DNA from 3 places in the Chryseomicrobium imtechense genome. Region 2 is predicted to be linked to each of the others. Evidence: riboswitches for the same ligand, from Rfam matches in the RefSeq annotation. Region 2 holds a riboswitch; each other region holds the start of a gene.
What was found. Region 2 has a riboswitch for preQ1 ahead of queF (preQ(1) synthase). Riboswitches for the same ligand answer to the same signal wherever they lie in the genome.
Positions count from the first base shown of each region.

Region 1: linked by a shared signal. The riboswitch ahead of queF (preQ(1) synthase) and the one ahead of queF (preQ(1) synthase) in region 2 are both predicted to bind preQ1.
Region 3: linked by a shared signal. The riboswitch ahead of AB5N96_RS09805 (QueT transporter family protein) and the one ahead of queF (preQ(1) synthase) in region 2 are both predicted to bind preQ1.

Region 1 is NZ_JBGOBM010000005.1:55,417-68,653, forward strand. Features, by position in the region: gene AB5N96_RS06410 (MFS transporter) at 1-1,116, opposite strand, end outside; gene AB5N96_RS06415 (class I SAM-dependent methyltransferase) at 1,179-1,898, opposite strand; gene AB5N96_RS06420 (queuosine precursor transporter) at 1,975-2,607, opposite strand; gene queF (preQ(1) synthase) at 2,619-3,119, opposite strand; PreQ1 riboswitch class I at 3,216-3,262, opposite strand; gene AB5N96_RS06430 (CapA family protein) at 3,431-4,519, shown strand; gene AB5N96_RS06435 (YkvI family membrane protein) at 4,595-5,641, opposite strand; gene menC (o-succinylbenzoate synthase) at 5,655-6,767, opposite strand; gene AB5N96_RS06445 (GNAT family N-acetyltransferase) at 6,764-7,561, opposite strand; gene AB5N96_RS06450 (amidohydrolase) at 7,558-8,679, opposite strand; gene AB5N96_RS06455 (MurR/RpiR family transcriptional regulator) at 8,684-9,541, opposite strand; gene AB5N96_RS06460 (pullulanase) at 9,824-13,237, opposite strand, start outside.
Region 2 is NZ_JBGOBM010000003.1:281,044-285,647, forward strand. Features, by position in the region: gene AB5N96_RS04665 (DUF3219 family protein) at 59-358, shown strand; gene AB5N96_RS04670 (LLM class flavin-dependent oxidoreductase) at 369-1,361, shown strand; partial or broken gene AB5N96_RS04675 (YybI family spore inner coat protein) at 1,450-1,722, opposite strand; gene queC (7-cyano-7-deazaguanine synthase QueC) at 1,796-2,449, opposite strand; gene queF (preQ(1) synthase) at 2,496-2,996, opposite strand; PreQ1 riboswitch class I at 3,116-3,162, opposite strand; gene queE (7-carboxy-7-deazaguanine synthase QueE) at 3,316-4,044, opposite strand; gene queD (6-carboxytetrahydropterin synthase QueD) at 4,037-4,507, opposite strand.
Region 3 is NZ_JBGOBM010000009.1:52,590-65,826, forward strand. Features, by position in the region: gene AB5N96_RS09770 (NAD(P)/FAD-dependent oxidoreductase) at 1-973, opposite strand, end outside; gene ypfJ (KPN_02809 family neutral zinc metallopeptidase) at 1,098-1,934, shown strand; gene dapF (diaminopimelate epimerase) at 2,037-2,888, shown strand; gene AB5N96_RS09785 (3D domain-containing protein) at 3,006-3,551, shown strand; gene AB5N96_RS09790 (LLM class flavin-dependent oxidoreductase) at 3,585-4,580, opposite strand; gene AB5N96_RS09795 (rhodanese-like domain-containing protein) at 4,677-5,030, opposite strand; gene AB5N96_RS09800 (MBL fold metallo-hydrolase) at 5,082-6,476, opposite strand; PreQ1 riboswitch class I at 6,638-6,682, shown strand; gene AB5N96_RS09805 (QueT transporter family protein) at 6,690-7,175, shown strand; gene AB5N96_RS09810 (phospholipase D family protein) at 7,272-8,720, shown strand; gene AB5N96_RS09815 (nitric oxide synthase oxygenase) at 9,321-10,373, opposite strand; gene AB5N96_RS09820 (tetratricopeptide repeat-containing diguanylate cyclase) at 10,488-12,083, opposite strand; gene AB5N96_RS09825 (SDR family NAD(P)-dependent oxidoreductase) at 12,181-12,921, opposite strand; gene AB5N96_RS09830 (protein adenylyltransferase SelO) at 12,942-13,237, opposite strand, start outside.

The DNA of each region.
Region 1 (13,237 bases), on a different contig from region 2:
GAGTCCCACTATAATTCCAGAAACTAGGCTCCCTAGCGTTCCAGCAATTGCCACAAGCACATCAATCGTCCCCTGATACTTTGCCCGCACCTCTATACTCGTCGAGTCGATGAGAAGGGATGTCCCAGCAATCAAGCCAAAGTTCCAACCAAGACCTAACAAAACAAGAGGAATCACCATCTCAACTAAACTGTCTCCAGCAGCTTGAAGTGTAAGAATTCCTGTTATTCCTAAAGTCACACTAGCTGCAATGATCATTGGAGAGCGGCCGATTTTATCTACAAGCACTCCGGTAATGAGTGAAGGTAGATACATGGCGGCGACATGAAGACTGATGACAAGTCCGACCGCACCAATTGCGGCACCGTGTCCTTCCATATGAATAGGTGTCATCGTCATAATAGCTACCATTACAAACTGTGTAATGACGAGAACTAGAGCTGCTAGAATAACTCCTTTTTTTGAAGTGACCTCTAGAAGGCTCGTAGCCGTTGGTTGTTGTGTTTTAGCAAGTTCTTTTGCAAGGAGAAATGGGTCTGGTTTTAAACCAATAAATAGTATCAAACCTGCAATGAAGTATGCACTGGCCGCCAAAATAAACGGACCTGTTAATGTAGGAAGCGAGAGGGATTCTGCTACTCGTCCCATCGGTCCCACTAAATTTGGTCCTGCGACTGCACCTAGTGTAGTCGAAACAAGTGCAATACTTACAGCTTTTCCTCGTTGTGTCGGAAGTGCAAGGTCTGTTCCCGCATAACGTGCTTGAAGGTTTGTTGCTGTCCCAGCACCATATATAAATAATGCTACAAAAAATAAAGGAATCCATTCCAACGTCGTCCCAATGATAACGCCTATCGCCCCTAACGCTCCTAAGAAGAAACCGATACTAAGTCCAATGCGGCGTCCAATCTTTTGTGTCAGTCGTCCTATAGTAAAAGCGGTAGCGGCCGAACCCAGTGTAAAGAGCGCTGCTGGAACACCCGTCAGTGTCGTGAGCCCAAATAAATCCCTCGCAATCAAAGCTCCAACAGTTATTCCTGCCGCAAGTCCAGCTCCCCCAAATATTTGGGATAAGACTACTATCCATAAAGTCCTCTTGTAAATATTTTCTCTCATGTTTTTCTTTCCTATTCTGTACGAAGTAGTTTCTTATTTACCTTACACTAGTGATGCATTTGTTACGATAGTTTTTTCAAAAGAATGTGATAGAAGTAGGAAAAGAAAGTAGTATTGTTTTGTAGCGCGACTTCTTCTTCTAGCCAGTGATACGATTCATCTAAATAGTCCATTATATAGCTAAGCCCTTTTACTTCTACGTCATATCTCTTTCCTAGTTGATTGCTCCAATGCAATAAATCTTCCAGAGGATAGAGTATGCGCAAATCTGAGCTTTTTTGAACTCTCTCTTTCACTTGTTCTACATGTAGATCATAGATCTTTCCTATAGTTTCTAACTGTATATCAGCAGTTGGCGACAATGCCCGAAAATTTTCTTCGAGCGCTTTTGCAGCTGGATTTTCTGAAATGATGGAGAGTGTTCCTCCCTGATTTAGTTGATTGGCAAGCTTTTGTATGAGCTGTTGTGGATTTTGTGAATGTGCCAGCACATTATGACAACAAATCAAATCATAGGATTCTTCTAAAGCCAACTTTGACTGATCATGGTTGAGAATCTGATAGTGGATAGACAGATTTTGATTAGATGCCTCATAGCGACATTTTTGAATTTTTTTATAGTCTTTGTCAGTGCCCGTTATAGTTGCACCCGGATAGGTTTTACTAAGTTGTCTTGTCAACCATCCTTCTCCACATCCGACATCTAAAATTTGAGGCTGCGTCTTTAGAGCAGGTAATTGATGGAGTAGTAAGTTTGCGTAATGATGGGGTATGTAGGTCATTTCTTCACCTCAGTGCATTTGTTTTGACTCCATCATAGCATGAAAAAAACTCCCCATTTTTTGGGGAGCTAAATACTTACGACACAGCAATGACTTTTTGTTGCTTTATACCTTTTCGTATCCCATACACCACTCCATAAACTAATGGCGTAGTAGCAATTGATGCAAAAAACTTTACAACATATTGTGTTGCAATCATTCCGATAAGAACTCCTACCGGAACCGTTCCTGCAAATGCAATCGTAATAAAAATAGTTGTGTCGAGTAATTGACTAGCCATTGTAGACGCATTATTTCGAAGCCACAATTTCTTTGCACCATGACGCTTTTTCAGCTTATCAAACACATAGACATCCAAATTTGTACTGATGAAATATGAAATCAAACTAGCTACAATAATACGGATACTGCCACTTAAAATCTCCTCAAACGCTAACTGGCCTTCCCAAAACGATGCGGAGGGTAAGGCAATTGTGATGCCGATAAAAAGAATTGCAGCAAGTTGCGTGACGAGACCAGCGCGAACCGTCTGCTTAGCTTGTTCTTTCCCGTACACCTCGACAATGACATCAATAATTGGGTAGGTAAAGATATAGATCACGACGGCTGCAGGCAAAATCGCAAATTCTCCGATTGAAAACAATTTAACTGCCACAATGTTTGCAAGAATCAGCAGGCCTACAAATAATCCATTTAGATAAAGTAACATGCCGCGACCTCCTACCGGTTATCCACTTTTTCAGGATAGAGATCGTGATTCATTAAACGGTGGAATGCCATCTCTTCATATTTTGTACCTGAGCGTCCGTAGTTGCACCATGGGTCAATCGAAATTCCACCACGTGGTGTAAATTTGCCCCACACTTCAATGTATCGAGGGTTAAGTAGAGTGATTAAATCATTCATGATGATATTTACACAATCTTCATGGAAATCCCCATGATTACGGAAGCTGAATAGATACAATTTTAATGACTTACTCTCGACGATCTTTTGATCTGGAATATAAGAAATATACATCGTGGCAAAGTCTGGTTGACCTGTAATTGGGCAGAGACTAGTAAACTCCGGTGCATTGAATTTCACAAAGTAGTCCCGATTTGCGTGCAGACTGTCGACCGCCTCTAATACTTCTGGTGCGTAATCTTGTGGATACTTAGTACCTTGATTTCCGAGCAATGTAAGCTCCTCTAATCCTTGTTCGTGTGTTCGTCCTGACATAAAAAAATCCTCCTTGAAATGTACTTGTTCAAGAGAGGAAAAAAATACGAATGCATACAAAAAGCCATGCCCGGAATGGACATGGCGAAGTGACATGTATCCATAGTTTTTTATAGAGGGTGTCCGCTATGAACCTCTCCTGCACAAGCAGGTTTATTTACTTTCTCAGTATATCAAAATTCCGATTAGTTTAGAATGTATTTTTTCAACTCTCTCATTCTCATATTAAAAATTATTAGATATTTTTTCCTATACAGTGTACCTAGTATTTATTATGATTAAAGCAATGAAATGGAAGAGAGTTGATTACTATGAAGTGGTTCTCATGGACTGCTTGGGCAAGTTTGCTCATTGTTATCAGTGTTATTGCATATTCAATTGGTTATCAAAAAGTTCAAGAGCTTTTGCTTCCTACCTTTTCCTATGAGCTCACTTTTCATCCTATCGACCGTTCTTCTCAAAATTTCGAACTTCCTACTCGCACAGTAACCATTGGAATGGCTGGGGATGTCTTGTTGCATAAAGATCTAAACAATTATGAAGATTACCGTCCATCCTTCAGTGGTGTCCGAGAAATGACCCAATCATTGGACTTCTTCTTGATCAATTTAGAGTCTCTAGCAGCTGGGGAAGCATTTGAGCTTTCTGGCTATCCAAATTTTAATAGTACTGACACAATTGTCGATGGGTTAGTTGATCTCGGGTCCGACTTAGTCATGGTCTCGAACAATCACACTCTTGATAAACGAGCAGCCGGATTGCGCCAATCGCTTGCAAATTTACAAGCGCGGGATTTACCCTATGTTGGCGCTTATGCATCTGAAAAAGACGCTGCCACGAAACGCATCTTTGAAGTAGATGCGCTTACAATCGGGGTTGTTTCCTATACATATGGGCTAAATGGACACATCGTGCCAGCCGACCAACCCTATCTTGTAGATCTTATCGATGTAGCAAAAATTCAAAGTGATATTCGTGACTTGGATGCGGAAGTAGATCTTGTAATTGCACTTATGCACTGGGGAACTGAATACGAATTAGAGGAAAATGAGGAACAAAATTACTTAGCAACGATTGCACACCAGGCAGGAGCAGATATCATTTTTGGTGGACATCCGCATGTTCTACAACCTTATGAAGTAATGGAATCTGGCGATAAAAAAACACATATCTTCTATTCCCTTGGAAACTTCTTTAGTGGGCAGACAATTGAAAACACCAATTATGGCGGCGTTGCCGTTCTGTCTGTTGAAACAGATGGCGACGACATTCTAGCTATTGAGCCTTCTTTTTATCCAACAGAGGTGACATTTACTCCCGACCGTGTTGTTGTAAACCCTATGCCAGAGTCTCAAGCAAGCTTTTGGACAAATCATATCGGCGTACCTCTTTATGAGTAATTGAAAAGTTCCCAGGGAAGGTTTCAAAACGCGAATTTCCTTGCGTAGTGAAATCATCCCTAGGAACTTGATAAATTATTTCTTTCGTTCTCGAACCCATGCGACGATAATGGTAGCCATGAGGGCAAAGCCTAGGTAACCAACTGTTGAATATACTTTACTCACAAGAGTCGTAAATCCAACTAAACTTGCTACGTAGCCTGCTATACCCACGAATACAATCACATACTTGAATGATTTATGGTCCGGCTGAATAAATCGAACTGTGAACGAATAAAACATCCCGACTGCAGTATTATAAATCATGGCAAGTAAAGCGATTGCCATCAAAATCCCCACTACTGGATGAATCTGCGTTGCAAGTTCAAGTGTCGGCAAATCAACACCAGCGATTGTGTCCACTTTCACAAACAAAGTTACATTCACTAAGATGATCATCAGTCCAAGTAATGCCCCACCTAATGCACCACCAATTCCTGCTACACGACGATCTTTTTCCGCCCCACCCATCACAATCAAGAGTGCAGCCCCGCAAGCGATATTATACGAAACGTAAAGCAATGCCCCAAGGAACCAGTTCCCTGCTGCTGAAGATTGTTCTATTGCAATTGCATTTGCTTCAGCAATCGATAAATCCATCGTTACTAGTGAATACCCAAGAATGACTAAAATCACTAGCAATAAATACGGCGTGATAGAGGCAATGACATTTAAAATGCTTTTCAGGTTCAGTAATAGAGTTAGAATTGTTAGAACGACCATGATGATGCTTCCAATGCGAGCATCTAACCCGAAGACTTGTTCAAATGTAGAACCTGCCCCTGCAAACATAACCACGGCTACACCGAACAAGAAGAATGTAATGAGTACATCCAGTGCAAGTCCTAAATAACGGCCACCTATATGATAAATAACTCCTTTATGTGAGGTAGTTTGTAATTGAGATCCAAGCTGCGCAAGTGTCATCCCGAGAAATGCAAACAGTGCTGTCGCTACAACTCCTCCTGCTATCCCCCATATACCAAAACTCGTAAAATATTGTAGGATTTCTTGACCAGAAGCAAATCCCGCTCCCACAATTAATCCGACGAACGCGCCAGCCATCTGTAAACTTCGTTTCATAAAACTACCTCCGTCAGTCTAAGTTGTAAGTTTTTTTCATCACAGTGTAGTCTTCTACTGCTTTATAGTCTAGTTTATAGCCAATACCTGCCGATGTTGGTACGTGAATAACGCCTTTATCTACTACCACCTCAGGCTCGATGATATCTTTCACCCAGTAGCGAGAAGATCCTGCTGTATCACCAGGCAATATGAAATTTGGAAGAGTCGTGAGCGCGACATTATGGGCACGGCCAATTCCTGCTTCTAGCATACCCCCACACCACACCGGAACGCCTTGATCCATACAGTAATCATGAATTTGTTTTGCGACTGTCAATCCGCCTACACGACCAATTTTTATATTAATAATTTTTGTTGCACCTAATTCCACTGCTTTACGAGCGTCTTCAAGAGAATGAATACTTTCGTCAAGGCAGATGGGTGTCGACAGTTCTTTTTGTAACGTTGCATGGTCGATAATATCATCTGATGCAAGTGGTTGTTCAATCATCGTCAAATTGAATTCATCTAATTGCTTAAGAAGTGCAGTATCTTCTAAACGGTAGGCTGAATTTGCGTCTGCCATAATCGCGACATCTGGAAACTCGTTGCGGAGCGTACGCATCACGTCAACGTCCCAGCCCGGCTTGATTTTCACTTTGATGCGTTTATAGCCTTCTTCCACGTAGCCACGAACCACTTCTACGAGCTCTTCCACTGAATTTTGGATGCCAATGCTAATCCCAACATCGATTTGAGTTTTTGTACCACCAAGTGCAGCTGCAAGTGATTGATTCGATTGCTGCGCATAGATGTCCCAAATAGCGCCCTCAATTGTCGACTTCGCCATATTGTTTTTGCGAATGGTTGAAAATACTTCCGTCACTTCATCCGGATGAGCCAACTCTTTGCCTAAGATAAGCGGAATGAGGAAGTCTTCAAGCATATGCCAATTCGTTTTAAACGTTTCTTCGTTGTACCAAGGGGACGAAAACGCAACGGATTCTCCGTAACCAACTGTTCCTTTTTCATCTATTGCTTCTAATAGAATGAAATCCTTCGTTTGAAAGGTGCCAAAACTAGTCGAAAATGGACTTTTCATTTCCATTTGTAAGTGGCGTAATGTGACTTCAACAATTTTCATAATGCGGTTCCTCCATAATAAACTTCTGATTTTTTTACAAATATGTAGGAATGCCAGTCCCTATCCTGCTTTAGTTCTATTGCACAGTAATCGTTTGCTACTAACTCTTGAAACAGCTTTCGAGAATCTAGCCTCCACTGGATGGCCAGTTTCGGATCCTGTTTTTTTAGCGCTTGAAAATCTTTAGGAATCGGCATTGTATAACTTTGTGCAGAACCGACTTTTCGTATATTCGTCAAGAGAGGCATCTCATTCACCCATACGATATCCGCTAAACTTTCAGGTTCAGGAAAGTCGATTTCACTTCGAGAAGCTGTAGTTGGCCAGTGTACTTCAAAACGATCAGAGGGTAGACCTGCATTTAGACCGTCTGTCATCTCCCCATAACAATTCTCTAAATACTTAAAAGATACCGCTCCAAGCTTAGTCAAATTCAAATACCCATTCCGGGCCTCAAGCGGATCATAGGTCCATACCATGTGAGTAAAGCCTCGCTTAGCAGCAAATGTTTGTTGATGATATTTCAGCGCTTCTCCAACTTTTTTGGATTGGTAGTCAGGGTGAACACCAAGCATATGCGAGCATAAATAGGCTTTTCCGTCCGAGAACCCTGCAAATCCGTAACTAAATCCAATTAAGTCTTCTCTATCAAAAGCACCGACGATGACTCCTCCGTGTTTGATAGCTGTCATCGTCTGATGGAGGGGAATAGGTTCCATGTCCCATATGATTCGTTCGAGGGCTTGCATGCCTGCCAAATCTTCACGAGATTGTAACTCGCGGTACTGTATCATGGAGACCCCTCCTCACATCTCTCTACTGCTAGTTTCGCTGCCGAGGCTAAGATACGTGCACCTTGCTCTAAATAAGTTGTATTGAATGTCATTTCCGGATGATGAAGTCCAGGTGTCACGCCACAACCCAGCCCGAGCATCGTTGTTTTAAGTTCAGGTTTGTGGAAGGAAAAGTAATGAAAATCTTCTCCACCAGGTGAAATAATCTCTGGCCCACAATGAGACTCTCCTACGGTTTCAATGATTGCGTCTTTTAGTAAGCTTGCTGCTTCTTTATTCACTTGCGCAGCTACTATCTTGGCGCCTTCATGATAGTCAATGGAGACTTTATAAAACGTCTCGACAGACGCAATCGCACGCTCCAACCCTTCGATTAGCAAGTCCATCGTATCGTTTTCTTGCGCTCGGCAATCTAAAGAGAATGTGGCTTTACCAGGAATGATATTCGCCGCAGTCCCACCTGCCTGGAGATGTGTCATTTTAATCGAACCTGAACGCCCAGGTTGAATCCAAATCCGTTTCAGTGCATCAATAAGAGCAGCCGCCGCTTCAATTGCATTGATTCCTTGCTCGGGTCTTGCCCCGTGTGCTTCGATACCAGTAATCGTTCCTCGAATCATACGAGCCGCTCCGTGATGAAGTGCGGGACTATGCACCCCTTCTGGAAGTTCAATGAGGGGGCGGACGTGAACTCCAAATAAGTACTGCAGGGGATCAATAACACCCTGGTCTAAAAGTGCGAGCGCTCCATTCCCTTTTTCTTCTGCCGGCTGAAACAAGATTCGAACCGCTCCAGTCAAATTTGCTTCGCTTAAGAGAGCTGCAGCCCCAAGCCCCATTGTCATATGTCCATCGTGGCCACATGAATGGTTCGCTTTAAACTCACCCTCTACTTCTTGCCACAAAGCATCGATATCTGTCCGAATACCAACACGTGGCGTCCCTTTTCCGATATCTACATATAAGCCTGTCATGTCTTTAAAGCGCTTTGGAGATAGTCCCAATGCTTCAAGTTCTTGTACCAAATAGTTCGTAGTTTCATGTTCTTCCCAACTGACTTCAGGATGCGCATGTAGGTGGTCAAAGTGATGCGCAAGCGTAGTTTTCAATGTAGACATTTCATCAGCTCCATCTATTTTGTAAATAGTTCACGTGCAATTTTTCATAAATCTTCTGTTGTTCTTCATAATACGGCAAATCTTGTTTCGTCATACCTGCCACCAGCGTATTGAGGAATGCCATTAGAGCTGGAAGCAAGTCGATTGTGGAATGATTCGGTGATTGCAACACAAACGGATAATCCGCTAGAAGAATGGCCGGGGCAACGGAGGAATCGGTAATGGCAAGAACTTCTGCACCAAGGGATTTGAATTGCTCCGTCACTTGCAGAGCTTCTTTGTAGTACCTGTGAAGTGAAATCAGCACGATCAGACAGTCTTCATTTATTTCACGATACAGCTTGAATAATGAAGTTGTATCTTTCGTTGCGACTTGAACATTCGGTCGCAGGATGGAGAGCGTAAACCCGAGCCACTGTGCCGCAATATAGGATGCCCCTTCCCCAATAATCACAACGCGTTTTGTTGTATGCAGTTTTTTGGTTGCTTCATCAAAAAGTTGAGCATCGATTCGAGAAGCGATGTCGGTAATTTGTTGGCTGATTGCGCCCATGATCACCGATGCGTACTGTTCTTCGTCTGTATAGGATTCTTTAGATGCTATGTAGGTCCCAAGAGAACTCGTCTGAACAACCGTTGATGTAATAGTTGATTGAAGCTCTGTATAACCAGAGAGACCGAGTGCGTAGCAGAAACGAATCACAGTTGTCTCCGATGTCTCCGCATGTTTTCCCAGTTCCGCAGCTGAATGTATAAGAACAAGCGTAGGAGAATCTAAAATCAGTTTGGCGACGCGCTGTTGAGATTTTGAAAGGGAAGGAAAGACGTGTTCAATTTTTGTTTTTAAAGTGTCTTCTCCCATACGAAGCTCTCCCTTCTTTTTTGTAGTTTTGAAGTTTACACTTCATTTTGTTGTTAGTACTGTAGCATAGATTGACTAACATTTGCAATGAGTTATCTGAATATTGAGTAGATATAGTTAGATGTGGAGCCGACTGTTCAGAAATTGTGCGAGATGACAGCGTGGACCGTGGATAGGTGACAGCCACCAAATGGAAGTCACTTCCAAATGGTGCCTGTCACCACAAAAACTTCCCCAAATAGGCACCATCAAAAAAAGACCAGCGGCTGCTGGTCTTTTGAGTTACTTCTTGTCTTTTCCTTTTGCCTTGCCTTTCCCTTTCTTCTCTTCTACTTTCACCACAACAGCTGTTAATGGATCAAGCTTCAGTTGAGAAGACGTTAGCGAGAATCCAGAAGGCTTCTTCACTTTTTTGACGCCTGCCTCGTCATTGTCTACAAGGACTTCTCCTTTTGTTAAATTTAAATCGCCTAGTGAAAGTGTGCGACTCTTCGTATCCGCGTTGACAAACACATAATACGTACCGGTACCGTCTGTGGATTTGCTTTCGTACGCGATGACTAAGTCTGTCGCTTGCACTTCAGGAATTTCAAGCAGACGAACATTTTCATTCACCAACTCAAGCTCGCCGAGTCGGAAAGCATCCGTTGAACGACGAAGTTTGATCAGTCCTTCTGTATACGCACGGGTTGTTGTGTTAATCGAAAATTTCTTTTTGTCCGTCGCTTTTTGCCAATCAAACATGTTGATGGCATCCGAAGAATCATAAGAATCATGAATGAAGTAGCCAAATGGTTTACCTGTCTCATCTTCTAATTCATGGTACTTCTGCTCCGGAACACCTTCGCCGAACCACTGCTTCGTACGGCCATACTCTTGACCCGCATGAAGGAATGCTGTTCCTTGAGAAGTTAAAATCAATGTATTTCCTAAACGCATACGCTTATGGATTTCAAGGTTGTTTTCAGGAATTGCTGGGTCTTTCTTGATGGATTGTGCAATCACATCATATAGTGTCAAGTTGTCATGCGCTTCAATATACTGCACCATATCACCTGGGTCATCGTGTGCCGTGTTCGATGGTAGTCCTTTGATGTTGTTGAAGATTGTATCAATAGAACGCGCACCGCCTGTTAAGAAGCGTGGCTCTCCTTCAGAACCAAAGCCAGATTTTAATTCATTGCGAATCTCATCTGAGAATACGCCGACGTCATCTGTCTTATTCATCCAGTCTTGATCGGCACCCATCCCAGCAAGATCTGGCTCCGCGATATGCCCCGCAAACGTTCTCCAGCCCTCCCCAATGAATAAGGCGTCTGGGTTAATTTTTGCAGCTTCGTCATAGGCTTTTTGAATGGCCGGGTACGTCGCGTCACCCATCATATCAAAACGCATGCCGTCAATCTTGTACTCATCGAACCAATACTTCACGGAATCAACCATCAACTTCTCAGCCATTGTGTGATTCGTCGCCAAGTTGTTTCCGAACCCACCAAGGAAGTTACCGTTTGCATCTTGGTAGAAATAATAGTCCGGAACGATGTCATTTAAGTGAGAAGATTTTGCCATGTGCGTGTACACGACATCTAAAACGACACCCATTTCGCGGTCATGAATTGCGTCAATCAGTTGCTTCAACTCTCTAATGCGTAGTTCAGGGTCCATCGGGTCTTCTGAATACGCTCCGTCTGGTGCAAAATAGCCGTGCGGGTCATATCCCCAGTTGTATTCATTGCCACCTGCTGAATACTCCAGTTCACGCTCATCCATCTTCGTTTCATCTCCATAATACCAAGCCATAACTGGAAGCAATTGAACGTGTGTGACGCCAAGTGACTGAATGTAATCGAGTTTATCGATCAGAGCTGTGTATGATCCCCAACGCGTTTTCAGGTCTTTTGAAATTGATGGATCCGATGTGAAGTCACGTACATGCACTTCGTAGATAATCGCATCTTCCCGCTTTTCGTATCCATCAATTTTCGCATGTTTGAAGCCTTTTGGGTCTGTTCCTTTTAGGTCAACAATCGCTGCTTTGCCGACTAAATCTCCGTCTGGTCCTGCCTCACCTTCTGTATTGACCGTAAATGCAGCAAGTGATTTTGCATATGGATCTAGTACTTGTTTTGTGATCCCGTCATGCGTGACATCATATTGATAGTAATAGCCTTTCAAGTCTTTTACACCCACATCTTTTGGTTGAACGTTTGCAGTCCAAACACCGGACTCTCCAAGTGTGAGTGCAACTGATCCGATATGTTTTGCGGAATCTTTTTTATCATAGAAATGTGCAACGACGTCTTGTGCTTTTGGTGCCCACAGTTTCAGTGTAACGGCCCCTTTTGAATACGTTGCTCCGAGATCATCACCATCATAGGCATACAATGTGTCAATCAAACGCCAGCCAGCGTCTGCTTGCACTGTACGACCCGCGAACTCAATAGATAATGGAAGCTCTTCTAAAGAGAAGTTCGCTGTCACATCTACTGTTTTACCATCGACAATCTTCACGTCAGAAATAGCCACTGCATTTCCGGATGCATCCGTAACCGTTAGTCCTTCGCGCAGTGTATCTACTTCTAGACCGTCTGTCATTGAGAACCCTAAACGAATCGTATCTTCTGACACCACTTCACCAGTTAATAAGCCAGTTGCTACATCCCCATAAGGACTGATGTAGACAGTATCATCTCCTTGTTTGATCCACAAACGGTTGTATTTATCCAGTAAGTTAAAGGATTTGTCGCCACCATCTTTTTCCTGCGTCGTTTCATTCACAATCAAGAAACTAAGTTGTTTCGCAGCTTCTGTAAGTGTGAGGTCCACATAGGCACCGTATTGGTCGCGTCCAGAAAAATCAGCTGCATCCGTCGGCCAGTTCGCAGATGGATTTTCAACATCTCCCCAGTTCCATACACCCAAGTTTTCATAGTCTCCTGCGTCACGTGTGTAGTGAATTCGCACGGTGTTTTCAGGAAGGTCGACTGGCTCGTATGTGTAAACTGTGTCATCTCCTTGTTTGATCCAGATTTCATTTTGCTCGGGAGATGAAAGTGTAAATCCTTTATCCCCACCGTCTTTCCCAGCATCCCCTTTTGTGATATCCATCACGAGGAAACCAATGTTTTTTGCACCTTCCCGAAGTTCCACATCGATGTAAGCACCGTAGCTGTCTTTTGATGTGAACAGTGTCGCACCGACTGGCCAGTTGGCAGAAGGACGTGCTACGTCGTTCCATAACCAGGCACCGAAGTTTTCATAGTTGCCGTCTGTTCGGTTGTAATGAATGCGGATATGGTTGTCTGGAATTGGCTCAACGGCTGGCGCCGTACCTTTTGTTGCAGATAGAATCGTGCCTTCTTCAAGTGTTAAAAGTACTGTACCTCCGTCTGTATTCGCAGGTAATGTCAGAACGACTGTGCCTGCTGCATCTGCTTCATACGTTTGACCAGAATAATGGTCCACGAGTTGCGCGTTCGGTGTATCCGTCTTCACTGTAATATCCGTTGCTTCACTTGCTACATTTAGACCGACATAGACTTTATCGTCAGTAAACGTGTGGCTAGTCATTAAGAACTTCTCAGCGTTCGAACCGCCAAGTGTCTCACGTTCACCTTTAGCGAATGTTTTCGAGTGATCTGCGCGGAAATTCAGTAATTTCGTGTAATGATTTAACACATCATTGTTTTCTACTTG
Region 2 (4,604 bases):
ACGTTTTCGGCGAGTGGTAACATGGACAAACTTAGGTAACTATTGAGGAGGATCCGTAATGGTAAATGAAGTGATTTTGGACGATTTTTCTTTGAAGGTAACTGGTTTTGAACAGGGAGTCTCCACAAACAGTCCCGGAAAAAAAGCAAAGACGATTCGGTTTGATTTCGAAGTACGGGGCGGGAATGAGTACCACGACGTCACGGTCCATTTATACAAAAATACATTTGATGTAAAGGTCCCTGAACTCGATTTGAGCTTCAGAGGAACCATCAACAATTATTCTACTTCACGGACTGATTTCACAGATGAAGATTCTTCATCACTATTCAGCCTGGAGCTGATTGAAATTGGGTAGAGAAAATCGACTGAAATTAAGCATCCTGGATCAATCACCTGTATCCGCTGGCAAAACACCCGCTACAGCTTTGCAGGCTTCTATGGAGCTCGCAAAAAGTGGTGAACAGTTCGGGTACACGCGGTATTGGATTGCCGAGCATCACGATTTTACCGGACTGTCCTGTTCGGCGCCGGAAGTGATGCTGGGCTACATTGGGGCACACACCAAAACAATCCGTATCGGAGCAGGGGCGGTATTGCTTCCGCATTATAAACCGTACAAGGTTGCTGAAGTCTATAATATGCTAGCGACCCTGTTTCCTGGCAGAATTGATTTAGGGATCGGAAGGGCTCCGGGCGGATCAGCGGAAGTGACGATGGCTCTCTCGGAGAATTATTTGCAAAATGTTTATAAATTGCCGGAATCCTTTAAAGAACTTTTGCATTTCCTCAAAGATGATTTTCCGGAAGATCATATGTATTCAAAAGTATCTGCAGCGCCGCTTCCGGAAATTTCTCCTAAACCATGGCTTCTCGGGACAAGTAGTAAAAGTGCCAAGCTTGCTGCAGAGAATGGAAGCGCCTATGCATTCGGTCATTTTATGAGCGATAAAGAAGGGCCGGAAATCCTTAAAACCTACGAAGAAAATTTTCAACCGGGTTTATCCCAACAACCGGAATCAATCATAGCCGTGTCTGTCATTTGTGCAGAAACGACCGAAAAAGCTGAACACTTGGCAAAGAGTGGTTTTCTCTGGAAATTAAAAATGGTAAAAGGGGAAGGTAGCGTTGGGGTCCCTTCACTAGAAGAAGCCGAACACTATCCATATACAAGCGGAGATCAACAAGAAATTGAAGAGATGCGGCGCAAAATGATCATCGGCAATCCACAAGAAGTACGGGAGCAGCTTGAACAGTTACAATCCATCTACCACACTAATGAATTCATGATCCTTACTATCACTCATGACTATATGGATCGCTTACAGTCGTATAAATTGATTGCTGAAGAACTCTTGTAATAAAAACAACCAGTTAATTAAAGGCTAACTGGTTGTTTTTCTATTTAGCTGATTACATTTTGATGCTCTCCTCACACCTTTTTATATCCTAACTTCCAAAGATAGCAACATACTGATTTTGCAAACCAAATCTATTACCCGACCATGCTAAAGTATTCAAAACATACCCTAAAGAATCCGCATTATATCGCCCCGCAATTTTCTGATAGGCCAACAACTCAAACTGTTGATTGTAATCAAAATCTACAGGATACAACCCACTAAGCGGATTTACAAATCCAGTGATCGGACTCTTCAGCTTTCCATTTTCATCATAGATTTCATCTAAATACTCGCTGCCTCTTGCTGAAATGTCAATAATGATTGAGAGAGACATCGACCTCCATTTAGACTTGCCTAAGATGACTGAGGGTATCCTGCTCGCTAAAATACTCCTATTTTAACGATTGTACATAAGCTTCCATTCCTTGCAGACGAAGCTTACATGCTGGGCACTCCCCACATCCATCCGCAATTATTCCGTTATAACATGTCAATGTTTTTTGACGCACAAAGTCAAACGCACCTAGCTGATCTGCTAAAGCCCATGTTTCTGCTTTATCGATCCACATGAGTGGCGTATGTATAACAAATGATGTATCCATCGACAAATTTAATGTGACATTCAATGATTTTACAAAGGCATCGCGACAATCTGGATAGCCACTAAAATCGGTTTCACATACACCTGTCACAATATGCTTCGCGCCAATTTGGCTTGCTAAAATCCCTGCGAAGGATAAAAAAACTAAATTACGACCTGGTACAAACGTAGATGGGAGCTCGCCTTCCTCCCCTTCTTTTATTTCGATATCGTCTCGCGTTAACGCATTCGGTGCCAACTGATTCAAGAGCGACATATTTAAAATATGATGTCGTACGTTCAACTCCTGGGCAATTTGTTTAGCACATTCAATTTCGAGTGCATGGCGTTGTCCATAATCAAAAGTTACGGCTTCTACCTCTTTAAAGTTTTTTAAAGCCCAAAACAAACATGTTGTACTATCTTGCCCGCCACTAAACACAACAACGGCTTTATCATGTTTCATTATTTTTTCTCCTCTTTTTGCAAGCAAAGTTTAGTAAATTGAAAAATTAGCGATTATCAATTTTTTCAGGATATAAATCATGATTCATTAAACGATAGTTTGCTATTTCTTCATATTTTGTACCTGGACGACCGTAGTTGCACCATGGATCGATTGAAATACCTCCACGTGGTGTAAACTTGCCCCATACTTCAATATAGCGAGGATCTAAAAGTTTAATTAAATCATTCATAATAATATTTACACAATCTTCATGGAAATCACCGTGGTTGCGGAAACTAAATAAATATAATTTCAACGACTTACTTTCCACAATTTTTTTATCTGGAATATATGAAATATACATCGTTGCAAAATCCGGTTGCTGCGTAATCGGACAAAGACTTGTAAACTCTGGGCAATTAAATTTCACAAAATAATCACGGTCTATATGTAAATTGTCAACAGACTCTAAAACTTCTGGTGCATATTCAAATGTGTACTTCACATTTTGATTCCCTAATAATGTTAAATCCTCTAATCCTTCTTTTTGGTGACGACCAGACATAAAAAAACCTCCTTAAGTTAATACCGTAGTATTTCAAGGAGGGCTAACTATAACGACTCTAAATAATCTAGTAGAGACATAAAAAAGCCACATCCGATATGGACATGGCGAATTGTCATGTTTCCATAGTTTTTTATAGAGGGTATCAGCTATGAACCTCTCCTGAACAACTCAGGTATTTCATTAGTGTTCATTGTATTATATATAGTAGTACCTGTAAATCAATATTTTAACATGATACTTTTCTAGAATAATGTGAATTCATTTCATACTAAACTCAAGATTTCTCCACATTTGCCTATCATTTTACAGCCCAGACTTACACCCCTCTTTTATTTCCCCAGATGAGAGTATGCAGTTGTGGCAGTACTTTAACATCATTTAATTGTTCATCCATCATCACTTGATCAATGAGCATTTCATACTTTGCCAATAGATGATTTGCTAATTGTCCAGTGTCTGAAGTGGTAATATCATCATTTCCGACTTGTAAATAAAGGGGGATGTCTGGGTATCGTTGATGTACATCTTTGGCATACTCATAATCCTCTTGATTAAAGATAACGATTTTTAGGGACATATGTTGATTACCATTTCGAATTTTCAACTTCTCTAAAATAGTAGACAGCATCGAAAAATTTGTGGTCATACCAGAGCTAGGTGGCTTTGGTGAAATTGTTAATTCATCGATGTCGTATAGCCAATCCTGCCACTTACTTCCTTGCGTCTCTACCCCAATTTTTATATTATTTTGTTTTAAAATCGCAATCAGTGCACCTAGGTTGGAAAGAAGTGCTGGATTTCCTCCTGAAATTGTGACAAATGAAAACCTATTTCCACCAACACGTTTCAACTCTGTCCAAATATCCTCGGCCGTCATTTGCACGATTAAATGCTTGCCGCTGCCGTCCCATGTAAATGACGAATCGCACCAAGAACAGGCATAATCACATCCAGCTGTGCGTACAAACATCGTTTTCTGACCTATTACCATGCCCTCGCCTTGCATTGTAGGACCAAAAATTTCAATTACAGGGACTTTACTCAACTTCCATCCATTCCCTTCTTGCTTCAGCATAGCTCGTAGGCGTTTCATATAGCTTTACAAACTCTACACGTGCGCCATCATACCGTTGCTCCTTTTGCAAAGCACCATGTAATTCTTCATAAATCCAAACAACAATATTTTCAGCTGTTGTATTCATCGGAGGTAGCGTTTCATTGATATAATGATGGTCCAAATACGTTTCGATTTGCTTCCACATTTCCTTAATTTCTCCAAAATCAATCATCAATCCTCGATCGTCCGTATAACCGCTTAAGCCTAAAATCACACGATACGTATGACCATGTAGATTTTTACACTTTCCCTCATAGTTATGGAGATGATGTGCGGCGTCAAACGTAAACTCTTTACTGACAAGTACACGATTTGCATGATACTTCAATTGACTACTTTTAATATCCACATCGATTTTTTGTAGCTTATCGACAATTCTAAATTCAGGCATATGTTAAAATCTCCTTCAGCTTATAAATATAAAAAACTCCCTCGTAAAATGTTTCCGACACTTTCCAAGAGAGGCGCTATGATTCGTTCTATTAAAA
Region 3 (13,237 bases), on a different contig from region 2:
GACTAATTTCTTTGCCGAGCAGCGGCCCCGCTGTCAGTCCGGAAGAACCAAGACCATTGACAACAAAAAGTGAATCATTGATTTGTTCCACTATTGGTAAAAAATTTGGTGTATACGGACGCAATCCAACTGCCATTGACAACTCTTTCAGTTCTTGACCAGGAAAATACATCTCGGCAAGCTTCATTAATTCTTCCTGTGCTTCTTTAGTAGGCGATACATCAAATGAAGTCGTATCTTCATGTGTAGTGCCAAGTGCAAATCGACCATTTCCAAACGATACGATGTAATGCGTTTTGAGTCCCATCACTACAGGAAACGTGTCATCTGATTCAATTGTAAAGTGAAGAAGTTGCGCTTTTTGATGGGACACGGGTATGTTTTGTTGGTACTCGTTCCCCCATGCGCCTGCACAATAAATCGTCAGATCAGCAGAAGGTTCAGGAGGAGATGAAACTTGATTCCACTCCCCACCAAGCTTTTCTACCGCAACTTGTAAAACGTCTCGCAGTTGCTTTCCGTTTACCATAGAGGCCCCGCTTAGATAGAGCGACGGGAATTCAGTCGTCAGCATTGGAAATTTTGCTTGTTGCTGGGCCTTCGTCAAATATGTGAGCTCCCCCATTTCCGGAGCTTCTGCTTGTTTATCAGTAATACGCTTGAATGCTTTTGGTAAAACTTCCTCGTCTTTAAAAAATAAAATAGCTCCTGATTTACGGTGACCCGTACGTTCACCCGTCAATGATTCGAGCTCTTGAATAAACTCTGGGTAATAGGCTGCCCCTAACCTAACAAGTTGATACCATACCTTGTTTCGGCGCTGAGAGACCCAAGGAGAAATAATGCCCGCAGATACGCACGTTGCCTGCCCCTGATCTTCTCGGTCATAAACCGTTACTTCATGACCTTCTTTTAATAGATGATAGGCAATTGAAGCTCCGGCGATTCCGCCTCCAATAACTTGTATTCGCATGAAATCCCTCCTGTTGTCAGTATAAAGCAAAATCCCCTTCAAAAAAACTTTGCCGTCTTTGTCTAAAGTTGCTGTCACGGGGGAATAGTAAAGTACAATTTGATAGTAGAAATGAGGGACACCTATGAAATGGCAAGGGCGTACGAGAAGTACAAATGTTGAAGACAGACGAGGAATGGGCGGAAAAGGTATCGCTGGGATTGGTGGAGGATTAGGATTGATTATTGCCTTAATCTTCGCCTTTGTAAGTGGAGACCCTGGAGTCATTCTTGATCAAGTAAGTAGCAATCAAGCATCTGTTCCAGCACAGACGACAGCCATGGAGGACGAAGCGAAAGAATTTGTATCGGTTGTATTAGCAGATACAGAGCGGATTTGGTCGCAAATTTTTGAAGAAAACGGCATGGAATACGTAGAACCAACACTCGTACTTTATTCGGGAAGCGTGCAATCTGCATGTGGGGCTGCAGGAGCATCTGTTGGGCCCTTCTATTGTCCAGCAGATTACAAACTGTACATCGATTTAAGTTTTTACGAAGAATTGTCTACAAAATATAATGCACCTGGAGACTTTGCGATGGCTTATGTAGTCGCCCATGAAGTTGGTCACCACGTTCAAACGCTCTTAGGCACTACCGATAAAGTGATGCCTCTTCGCCAGCGATTATCAGAGGAAGAATTTAATAAATATCTGGTCCGTTTTGAACTTCAAGCCGATTACTTCTCAGGAGTATGGGCGCACCATGCAGATGGGCTAGGATATCTAGAAGATGGCGATATTGAAGAAGCTCTAGCTGCTGCAAGTGCTGTAGGGGATGACACTTTACAAAAACGGGCACAAGGCTATGTAGTAGAAGAAAGCTTCACACATGGAACTTCAGAGCAGCGTATGACTTGGTTTAGAAAAGGCTACGAAACAGGAACGATTCAAGGTGGGGACACATTCAATAGTGGTCCTTAAGGAAATAAAATCCAATCCATACGGGTTGGATTTTTTGGTTTCCTAACCGGATCATTTCGTCTACAATGAGGAAACAGAATGTGGGAATAAGGGGGATCTAAAATGAAACTTGAGTTCACAAAAATGCAGGGTGCAGGCAATGACTACATTTATATCAATGGATTTGAAACTACACTTTCACAAGATACTGCAACACGCCTTGCCCATCAACTTTCCAATCGGAATTTTGGAATTGGTGCAGACGGCCTGGTCATTATTGACCCGGTGGATGGCGCAGACGCTAAAATGCGCATGTACAATGCGGATGGCAGTGAAGGAAAAATGTGTGGAAACGCGATTCGGTGCGTAGCAAAATACATGTATGATCATGGTATTGTGACGAAAGAAAAAGTTGTTATTGATACATTAAGCGGAAAAAAAGCAATTGATTTGGTGATTGAAAATAATTTTGTGTCAGAAGCAACTGTAGACATGGGAGCTGCCAATTTTGTACTTTCGGAAATTCCAGTGAAAAGTGCTGAGGCAGAATGGATTGATTATACTTTCACAACATCGATTGGAGACTATCAAGTAACGGCAGTGAGCATGGGGAATCCTCATCTTGTAACCTTCCTTGATGAAATTCATGATTTGAATCTAACGGTCATTGGACCCGTATTTGAACATCATCCCGCTTTCCCAGAGCGAATCAATACTGAATTTGTAGTGGTCCACTCCTCTACTGAATTATCTATGCGCGTTTGGGAACGCGGATCCGGTGAAACGATGGCATGCGGAACTGGTGCATGTGCTGTAGTGGCAGCTGCTGTTCGCAACGGACATAGCCCCGCTGGAGAATGGATAACAGTCCATCTACTAGGTGGAGATTTAGCGATTTTATACAATGATGAAACAGTTTTGATGAGAGGTCCAGCTGTAGAGGTGTATAAAGGTTCCATTGAATTAGTCGTTTAGAACTACAAATGTCATAAAATGATTTATTTTTGTAAACAAAAAACGTGTAAATTGTAATGTGAATGTAATGTTCAATTGCTATGATACTTCTATCTTAATCAGATAGGGGTAGAGAACTTGAAAAAGATTCTTAGCACACTGGTCCTGGTTTTTGTACTATTCATTTCAACTACAGCAGCATCAGCTTCGACTGGCACATATACAGTAAAAAAAGGGGATACGCTTTATCGTATCGCTGTGAATCATAAGACAACAGTTTCTAATTTGAAGTCTTGGAACAATTTAAAATCAGACACAATCAAAATTAATCAAAAGTTACATGTTAAGAAACCAGCAACAAAAAAAGTTTCACGCTCCACTAGCAATGAAGTGGTTAAAGAGTTTTATGTAACATCTACTGCTTACACTGCTTATTGCAAAGGCTGTTCAGGCATAACAAAGACTGGAATCAATCTTCGCAAAAACCCACATTTAAAAGTAATTGCAGTAGATCCTAAAGTAATTCCACTCGGAACTAAAGTTCACGTAGAGGGTTATGGGTATGCAATCGCTGGCGATACAGGAAGTGCAATCAAAGGAAATAAAATTGATGTATTTATGCCTTCTACTTCCCAAGCACTCAACTGGGGACGCAAAACAGTTAAAATTAAAATCATTAAATAAAAATGCATTGGCAGAGTTGGCCAATGCATTTTTTTAATGTGAAGCGCGCATGGTCAGTTCCATAGACCGCAATCGCTTTTCTAGATCATAAATGGGAGTACTGATCATCAGTTCTTTTACTTGTGTTTTTTGTATAAACGCCTGTAGTTGCTCACGAACCGTATTTTCTGACCCGACAATTCGTGCGCTCACTGTGCGCTCTACCATCATCTGTTCCGAACTCGACCAGTCAAGCTCTTCTACTGCAATCGGTGGACGCATTTTATGTTTATGGCCACGCACGATACTCAAAAACTGTTGGATTAAAGTTGTACTCAGTTTTTCTGCTTCCTCATCTGTCTCTGCAGCGACAACATTGACTGCTGCCATCGCATAGGGCTCTTTCAAATACTTCGACGGTTGGAAGTTTTGATGATAAAGCTGCAATGCATGCATCAATTGATCTGGAGCAAAATGACTAGCAAAAGCAAAAGGAAGTCCAAGTTGAGCCGCTAAGCGTGCACTGTATGTGCTTGATCCTAATAGCCAGACTGGAACATTTGCTCCTGCGCCGGGTACTGCCATGACGGCAGGAATTCTAGCTTCATCAACTGGCTCTAAATAATGCAACAATTCACTGACTAGTTCAGGGAAATCATCCGCACCTTGATGGTCACGGCGAAGTGCTCGAGCCGTCATCATATCTGTTCCCGGAGCGCGTCCGAGTCCAAGATCAATCCGACCAGGATACATGGCATCTAAAGTACCGAATTGTTCAGCTATAATATACGGAGCGTGATTTGGCAACATAATGCCTCCTGCTCCAATACGGATGGTAGAGGAATGGCCGGCCAAATAGCCGATTAAAACGGAGGTTGCTGAACTCGCAACTCCTTGCATGTTATGATGTTCTGCTACCCAGTACCGGGTATAGCCTAATTTTTCAGCTTGCTGGACAAGCTGTTTACTTTGTAAAAAGCTCTCTGCTGGCGTTTCGCCTTGTCGAACCGAGGCTAAGTCCAGGAATGATAATTTTGTCACTGCTTTCACGACCTTTCCTTCTCCAGTCTAGCCCCATTTCTAACAACTTCAAAATAAAATGCTTACAAAAAACCACTTACACGAAAAGTGTAAATGGCAAACTCCTTATCCGTTCCACTGGCTCATGCCGCCACGTACATTCGTGACATTTGTAAACCCAGCTTGTTTTAATACTTGGCAAGCACGAGAACTACGTATGCCAGATTGGCAGATCACTACAGTTTCTTTTTCTTTATCTAACTTTGTCAATTGGTTTAGCAATGTATTTAGTGGCATATTTTTAAACTGTGGGATATGACGTCCCTTATATTCTGCTGGTGTTCGAACATCTATGAACTGTTTCGAGTTATCATTCAAGACCGCTTTTAAATCGGTCGTATTGATGGATGCCGTTCCTTTCGCACGCATCATTCGCCATGCGATAAAACCAACTACACCAGCAATCACTATCCATTCCATCTTCTAATTCCCCTATCTACTTTTAATTACTAAATTCATTGCATCGTGAACTTATTTTTTTTGTTCACGTAGGTAAGCCCCGTAGCCACCCGCCATATGTTTCACATCTTCATAACCAAGTGATTTCAATACACTGGATGCAATCGCTGAGCGCGCGCCTCCTTGGCAATACACAAGGACTGTCTTGTCTTTTGGAATGTCCGTGTCACGAATTTTCCCGAGGAAATGATGGTTGGCTTGATTTAAATGTCCATCTCCCCACTCCACATCGTTGCGAACATCTACTACATACGTTGACTCTTTTTCCGCTTCCTCTAAAAATTCTTCAACGGACAGCGTCTCATAGGCATCATGTTGATTCCATTCTGCTACAACATCTACCGGAGCATAACCAATGATACGGTCAAAATGAATAGAATGCATCGATTCAATAATCGCTTCCTTATCATAAGGTTCACCAATGATTACTAAATCTTCATCATAGTTCGCTAGCCATCCTGTCCAGTTTGTAAACGATTTATTATACGGAATAGTAATTGAGCCTGGAATAAGTGTTTTTTCAGCTAATGTCGCCGGGCGCGTGTCAATGACTAGTGTGTTGTTATTCTTAAGTGCCTGCTTCACGTCTTCTGCCGAAAGATCAGGCACACGGTCTGTATGTTTTAATACTGTCGGACCTACTTTATTTACCTTTTTCATTTCTGCAAAATAAACAGGCGCCTCTGGTTGATCTTTTAATAGTTCATCTACGAAAGCTTGTTCATCGTCAATTTGCATTGCCCAGTTGAATTGTTTTTCATACCCAACTGTAGAGGATGGAACGGCCCCAAGAGATTTTCCACAAGCAGAACCTGCTCCATGTGCTGGCCAAACCATTAAATAGTCGGGTAGCTCTTTAAATCGTTGTATAGAACGAAACATGTCGCGTGCTCCACTATCTGCAGTGCCTTCTGCGCCAGCTGCTTTTTCTAATAGATCTGGCCGACCAACGTCTCCAACGAATACGAAGTCACCTGAAAAAATTCCCATAGGTTTCGTAGCTCCGCCACCACGGTCAGTAAGGATAAATGAAATGCTCTCTGGGGTATGACCTGGCGTGTGCATCACTTCAAAGTCGATATTTCCAATGGAGAACCTGCTTCCATCTCTCACGAATTCCACATCAAGACCTTCTGTGTACCCGTACTTCCAGTTTTCATCACCTTCGTCCGAAAGATAGAGTTTCACTCCATGGTCTACCGCTAGTTGTCTCGACCCAGAAACAAAGTCTGCGTGAATATGTGTTTCAGTAGCTGCTGTAAGTGTAAGCCCTTCTTTTTTTGCAACTTGAACGATTTCATCAATAGAACGAGATGGATCAATTACGATTGCTTCACCCGTACGTTGGCAACCAACTAGATACGTGTATTGTGCGAGCTTATCATCAAAGAAAGAACGAAATAGCATAATCATTTCCCTCCGCTTAATTAGTTTTTTGTTTGTACGAAAAATATACCATAGGGGGTATAAATGTTCAAGTAGTTTGTTTATAATTAGTTTTTCACTAAATCTCTCCCTTTAAACTTCAGTTGACGCTTTTCTGTCTTTGTTGTAAAATCAACTCTTGTGACTTCGTGGTTCGAGATCCTCCCACGCAAAAAAACTAAGGAGTTTTGACAAATGAAAATGAAAACACTTACGGTCAATGCAATTATTGCTGCACTATATGTAGCTGTATCATTGGCGGTCCCTGTACTTGCTTATGGGGCGATTCAATTCCGTTTGGCGGAGATGTTCAATCATTTGATTATCTTTGACAAGCGCTATTTCTTTGGTATTGTAGCTGGTGTATTTATCACGAACATCTTTTCACCTAATGGGATTTATGATGTTTTGTTCGGAGTAGGACATTCCGTGATTTCTCTACTAATCGTTTTAGCTGTAATTCCGTTAGTAAAAAAAGATTCGCATAAAATGATAATTAATACACTCGTTTTTACATTTACAATGTTTATAATTGCTTATCAGCTTGTGTTAGTTCTTGGACTGCCATTCTTCTTGACTTGGTTAACTGTTGCTGGCGGCGAATTAGCAGTACTTTTACTTGGTATTCCAATTTTCATTGCACTGAACAAACGTTTAAACTTTTCACGACTTCTCGACTAACGTGTACACACTGTGTGCACGTTTTTTTTTATACTTGTTTGGGTATCTTTGATAAGAAAGAACTATACATAGAGACTAGGAAAGAGGACTGAGAAAATGGGGAGATTTAAAAGGTGGTCGAAACGAAAAAAAGTTCTATTTATTGTAGTGATAGCTTTGATTGTAATCTATGCAGGAATGATTTTATGGCACACATTCAAGCCATTGCCTGAAGGTATTTCGTATGCAGGTGACTTACAGCCTATTTCTTCAATAGATATGCTCACGGATTTAACATACGCAGTGAATGAAAATAGTGAAGAGCGACAAACAGAAAATGAAATTTTCTCGAGCATATATCAAATGATTGAAGAAGCTGAAGAATTCGTTGTCGTAGATTTCTTTTTAGTCGATGGTTTTTATGAAGAAGACGAGGGGTTTCCCCCTATTGCAGATGAATTATCCGAAACTCTTGCAACGAAGAAATTAGAAAATCCAGAGATGCCAGTGATTTTTATAACGGATCCTTTAAATCAAGGATACGGTTCCTATGAAAACAAGTGGTTCAAAAAAATGCGCGATGCTGGAGTTGAAATCGTCTATACCGATTTAGACCCTTTACGAGATTCAACACCGATTTATTCAGGAATTTATCGAACGTTTTTCCAGTGGTTTGATTTTGGAGGAGAAGGTTGGATTCCAAATGCCATGGCGAGTGAAGCACCAAAAATGACGGTCGCTTCGTACTTAACATTATTAAATGTCAAAGCTAATCACAGGAAATTAGTCATTACTGAAAAAGAGGGCTTAGTTTCTTCAGCAAACCCGCACGATGCGAGTGGACTGCACGGCAATATTGCACTAAAGTTCACCAGTTCTCCTCTTCTCAACGACATGCTTGAAGCAGAAGAAGCGGTTTCTTTGATGTCCGGTGGTCCGAAGCTTCCCCGCGTCCAAGAAGTTGAGGAGGAAGCTGAGTACGAAGGTCAATTATTGACAGAGAAGAAGATTTTAGATGCGCTCCTAACAGATATCGCCGCTACAGAAGAAGGTGATTCTATTGATTTGATGATGTTTTTCATCGCAAAAAGAGATATCGTCAATGCACTAATCGATGCAGCCAATCGTGGGGTTGAAGTGCGCATGATTTTAGATCCGAATGAAAATTCTTTTGGGCGTCAAAAATCTGGTCTCCCTAATCGACCTGTTGTTCAGGAAATGGTAGAAGATACCGAGGGCAAGCTAGAAGTACGCTGGTACAATACGGTGGTCGGTCAATATCATACAAAAGCCATTCATATTCAAACAGACCGTTCGGTGATTTCAAGTGGTGCAGCCAATTATACAGAGCGGACTTTGGATAATTATAATTTGGAGGCGAACTTACGAGTGGTTGCTGACAGTGATAGTGAGTTGGCAGAAGAATTCTCTAGTTATTTTGAGCGTCTGTGGACGAATGAAGATGCTGCATTTACCGTGGATGTGGAAGAGTACCAGGATAGCTTTACATGGTGGCAGCGTTGGATTTATAGTTTTCAGAAGCTGATTAAAGTGACTACGTATTAGTTTTAGATGTGGAGCCGACTGGTCAGAAATTGTGCGAGAAGACAGCGTGGACTGTGAAGCGCTCTTGGCTTCATAGGCCGTGATGGCTTCTTGCGGGATTTCTAGGAGGCGCAACTCGATTTCGTTCAAAGTCGAAATTAAAAAGGTGAAAGGCACCATCTGTAACTCAATCTCTGGCGCTACGGCAGTGAGTTCCAGGGGGAGCATACCGGAGCCTCCTCTTGGCATACGAGAAGCTTGCACTTCTCGCCTCCACTGCGGGGTCTCCGGCATACTCTGATTCCCCAGGAACTCACTGCCTTCTCTTGTCGATTGAAAAAAGTAACAACAACTATTTACAGCACTCCCTCAGCAAAATAGGTGACAGGCACCTTATTACTGTCTAAAGCTACTGCACTAAATACTCGACACAAAATCTTTTTATGAAACTGAAGTTGAGTGCAGAGGAGGGGCTGACTCCGGAGGGATTAAAAGCGGAACGTGAGACCCCGGAGGCGTGAACTTGCGCTGAGGAGGCTCACGACGCGCCCTCGGAAAGCAGCCCCGCAACGGAACTCAACGTTTAAACAGCAAGCCTCATTCAGATGGCTTGCTGCTTTTTCAATAGGGATTCTTTTGATAATAAAAATTTGGAGATTTCGTAGTATTGTCGTAAGATTTATGGAATACATGGGTAGCCGCAGGTGACATCGGCGGAATTAACCAACTCCACATACCCGTTACATCTCGTCCATTTTTCATTTCTTGCTGTTCAAACTGCTTAAACTGCACAGCTGCCGTGTGATGATCCACGATACTCACACCTTGCTGTTTAAAAGAATGGAGAACCGCCAAATTCAACTCCACTAATGCACGGTCTTTCCATAGACTAGAAGCTGACTTTTGGTTCAAATCGAATAACTCTGCGACACGTGGCAACTCATTGTAACGATCTTCATCCGCTAGATTGCGTGCGCCGATTTCCGTTCCCATATACCATCCATTAAACGGTGCAGCCGGGAAGGTAATCCCTCCAATTTCAAGCTTCATCGAGGAAATGATGGGTACAGCATACCACTTTAATTTTAAGGAAGAAAATTCTGGATGTTCCGGGTGAGTAATGGGTACCTCTAGTACAACATCAGACGGAATTTCAAAAAGTTGTGGAGATTTATTACCTACTTGTACGATGAGAGGCAATAAATCAAAGCGCGTTCCCGCACCTTGCCAACCCAGCTGTTCACAGACTTTGGTGAACTCTAGAGAATCTGGATCTCCAATTATTTCTCCTTCTCGCTCGTAACCGGCATAGCGAAGCAATTGATGATTCCAGATGCGAACATTTGGATGGAAAATAGAAATCGTCGGTTTAATTTTCCCATCATTTGTAGCAAACGCAATGTGGTATATAAGAGCGTCGAAGATTTCTTGTTCTGACTCAAGGGTGCGGTGATCATGAACGTGCATCGTCTGCCAAAACAAGCGACCTATGCATTTATTGCTATTACGCCATGCCAACTTCGACCCATATTCTAGCTCTTCGCGTGTCAACGTATACGTTCCAGTAGTGTATATCTCTGTTTCTATTTCATTTCTACGCGCTTCAAAAAAGTCCGGTGACTTTTCAAGCTCTTGGCAATATATTTGTAAAAACTCTAATGCTTTGTCTAGCATACGGGCGTCCCTCCACTCTTTTTTAATAGTAAACGTAGAGAGAATAGAAATGCAAAAAATCGACTTGTTGGACTTATGAAAGTATGACAAGTTTATGGCGTAAAAAAAGAAGCTCTAGGTGAGCTCCTCTGAATAAAAGTAAATCTGATTTCGTCCCTTTTGTTTCGCTTCATATAAAATGCGATCAATTGTGGCATACGTTGTCTCAAAATGAGTTTTTACTTGCTCGGTTGTCTCTATACCGCCACCACTTATTGTAAGAACCTGTTGTTTCCCGTTATATTCATACGTGATTCCAAGTCGCTTTATCTCCTGTTGAATGGACACGATCAACTTATTTGGGAGTTGCTCATCTCCACATGACGCAACAATCAAAAATTCTTCCCCACCCATTCTCGTAACAATTCCATCTTTAGTTAACTGAACAACAACAGTCTCAAGGGCAGAAGCTACTTGTTGTAACACATGGTCACCCGCAACATGTCCTTGGCTATCATTGTAGTGCTTAAAATAATCAATATCTAAAAGCATGAAGACATATGAACCTGGTCGCATTGTGGCTAAATACTGGATCAAGCCCCGCCGATTATACACTTTTGTCAGCTCATCTTTATATGTCGTTTCCTTCAATTGAGAATTTGATTGTTTTAATTGCTCAGCAACTTGTCGTTGATGATCAATTTCATACGTCAATTGTTCATTCAGTGTTGCCATCTGCGAGAGATCTGTTGAGTGTTTTACTTCAATGCGGAGTAATTCAAGTTTATTACGAACACTTGTCGATTCGATTGCCTGCTCTGTCTGATGAAAAAGTTTGTAATAGGCAAGTGCGGATTCAAAATCTTCATTCTTCTCATGAAACGAAGATAACTTTTCATAAATCTTTCTTAGTAAGTGGTGCGCATCTAATGATAGTGCTAATTCTTTGGCTTCTATCAAAAGTTCCGTATAACTAAATGAAAAGTCTTGCACAAGCTCTGCCAAATTTAACAAAATCTCAGTTTTATAGAAACGGTTGCCACCAGATTGAATATAAGAATAAGCCATACGCAAATGATTTTCAGCTTGTGTGAAATCACGTTTCCGTATATAGAGGGCACCTAATTTATTTTCTATATCTGCTAATGCGGATATGTCTGTTAGTTGCAGCAACAACTCTTTGCTCTGTTGATAGTAGGAGAACGCAACATCAAGAAGCTCCGATTGAAATGCCAACTGCCCAAGGTTTTCATAAATAATAGCTTGGAAATACAGTTCATCAGATTGGATGGCGAGTTCTAGCGCTTCTTTGTAATGTTTTTCGGATAGTTCAAACTCTCCTGTCTCTCGATACACTTCACCGATGTTGTTATTTGCTCGGCATGCTACTTGAATCGCATTCACCTGATCTGCACTCGTTTTAGCTTGGTAAAAATAGCGCACCGCTTTTTCATAAAACCCATTGTAAAAATAAACAACGCCAATTAAATTCAAGGCTTTAGCAAGTCCCTCGTCGTCATGCAATGTTCTGAAGTGCCTTTCAGATTTATAGGCATGGTCCAGACATTTATCCATAACTGTCAAATACCGATTCCCGAGAGCAATCCAGAAATGGAGAGTCGCACGTTGGTCTACTCGTTCGCAAGATTCAAGCAACTGAAGCGCTTCATTTATTATCCGTTCTGGATGCTTAGTTATGTCTTGTTGCCATTGTTTAACGTATTCTTCCAACTTTGCTCCCCCCTTGCTCTTTATTTGATTGTATGGAATAGCCATCAAAAGGTAAATCATTTTTCCAAAAAAAAAATAAACCGCAAGTGTCTGCGGTTTATTTAAGGGAATACCCTCCATCAACGATAAGGTCTGTTCCATTAATATAACTGGCTTCATCTGAAGCTAAAAATAGTACGGGCGCTGCAATTTCATGTGGTTGGCCATACTTGCCTCTTGGGTGATGAGAGGAATTTTCATCAAATGCTCGCTGGCTGCCATATGCTTTAACAGCAAGCTCGGTTTCAGTCGGGCCTGGTGAAATGCTGTTTACACGAATACCTTCCCCAGCATGACGAAGGGCAGCACTCTTAGTCATCGCAATGACTGCAGCCTTTGTTCCGCTGTAAGCAGGTAGCATCGGATTAATTTTGGCTCCACCTAAAATTGCCGCATTGTTAATGATGACACCTGACTTTTGTTTAGACATGACTTGCAGCGCGTGTTGCATGTAGAGGAAGATAGCGGTTTGATTGACTGCAATCAATTCATGCCACTTATCTAGTTTCACGCGAGACAGCGGACCGGTCGCAACGGAAAGCACTCCTGCGTTGTTAAATAAAATATCGATGCGGTCTTCATGTTCCAGCACTTTTTTGAAGAAGGCTTCGATTTGATCTGGCTCATGATTGTCTACTGCGATGAAATGCGCATGATCTGATTCGATTTGTGCAGCTTTTTCTTCACTCCGACCGCTAAAATAGACGTCTGCTCCTTCTTTCACAAACTGTTTTACTACTGCTCCACCAATACCGGATGTACCGCCATTTACTACAACTACTTTGTCTGAAAATCTCATTGTCTTCTCTCCTCTCAAAATTAAGTACCGCAATAGGTTACAAAATCTTGTCCTGTTTCAGGTGGACCTTGATCAAAAGCAAGTTGTTCTTGTGAATACATATAGGGTTTTTCTAGGTGTTTTAACAAGGTCATCACGTTCTCCATCGAGCCAGTCTCCGCTTCATCGAGTGCTTGTTGGACTAAATGATTTCGCGGAATGAGGACGGGGTTGGAAGCTTCCATCAATTGTTGTTGTTCAGGTGTTCGTTCCCCTTGTGCTTGTTCGTACTGCTTTAGCCACGCTTGAACATCCGCATGTTTAAAGAATTCATCAG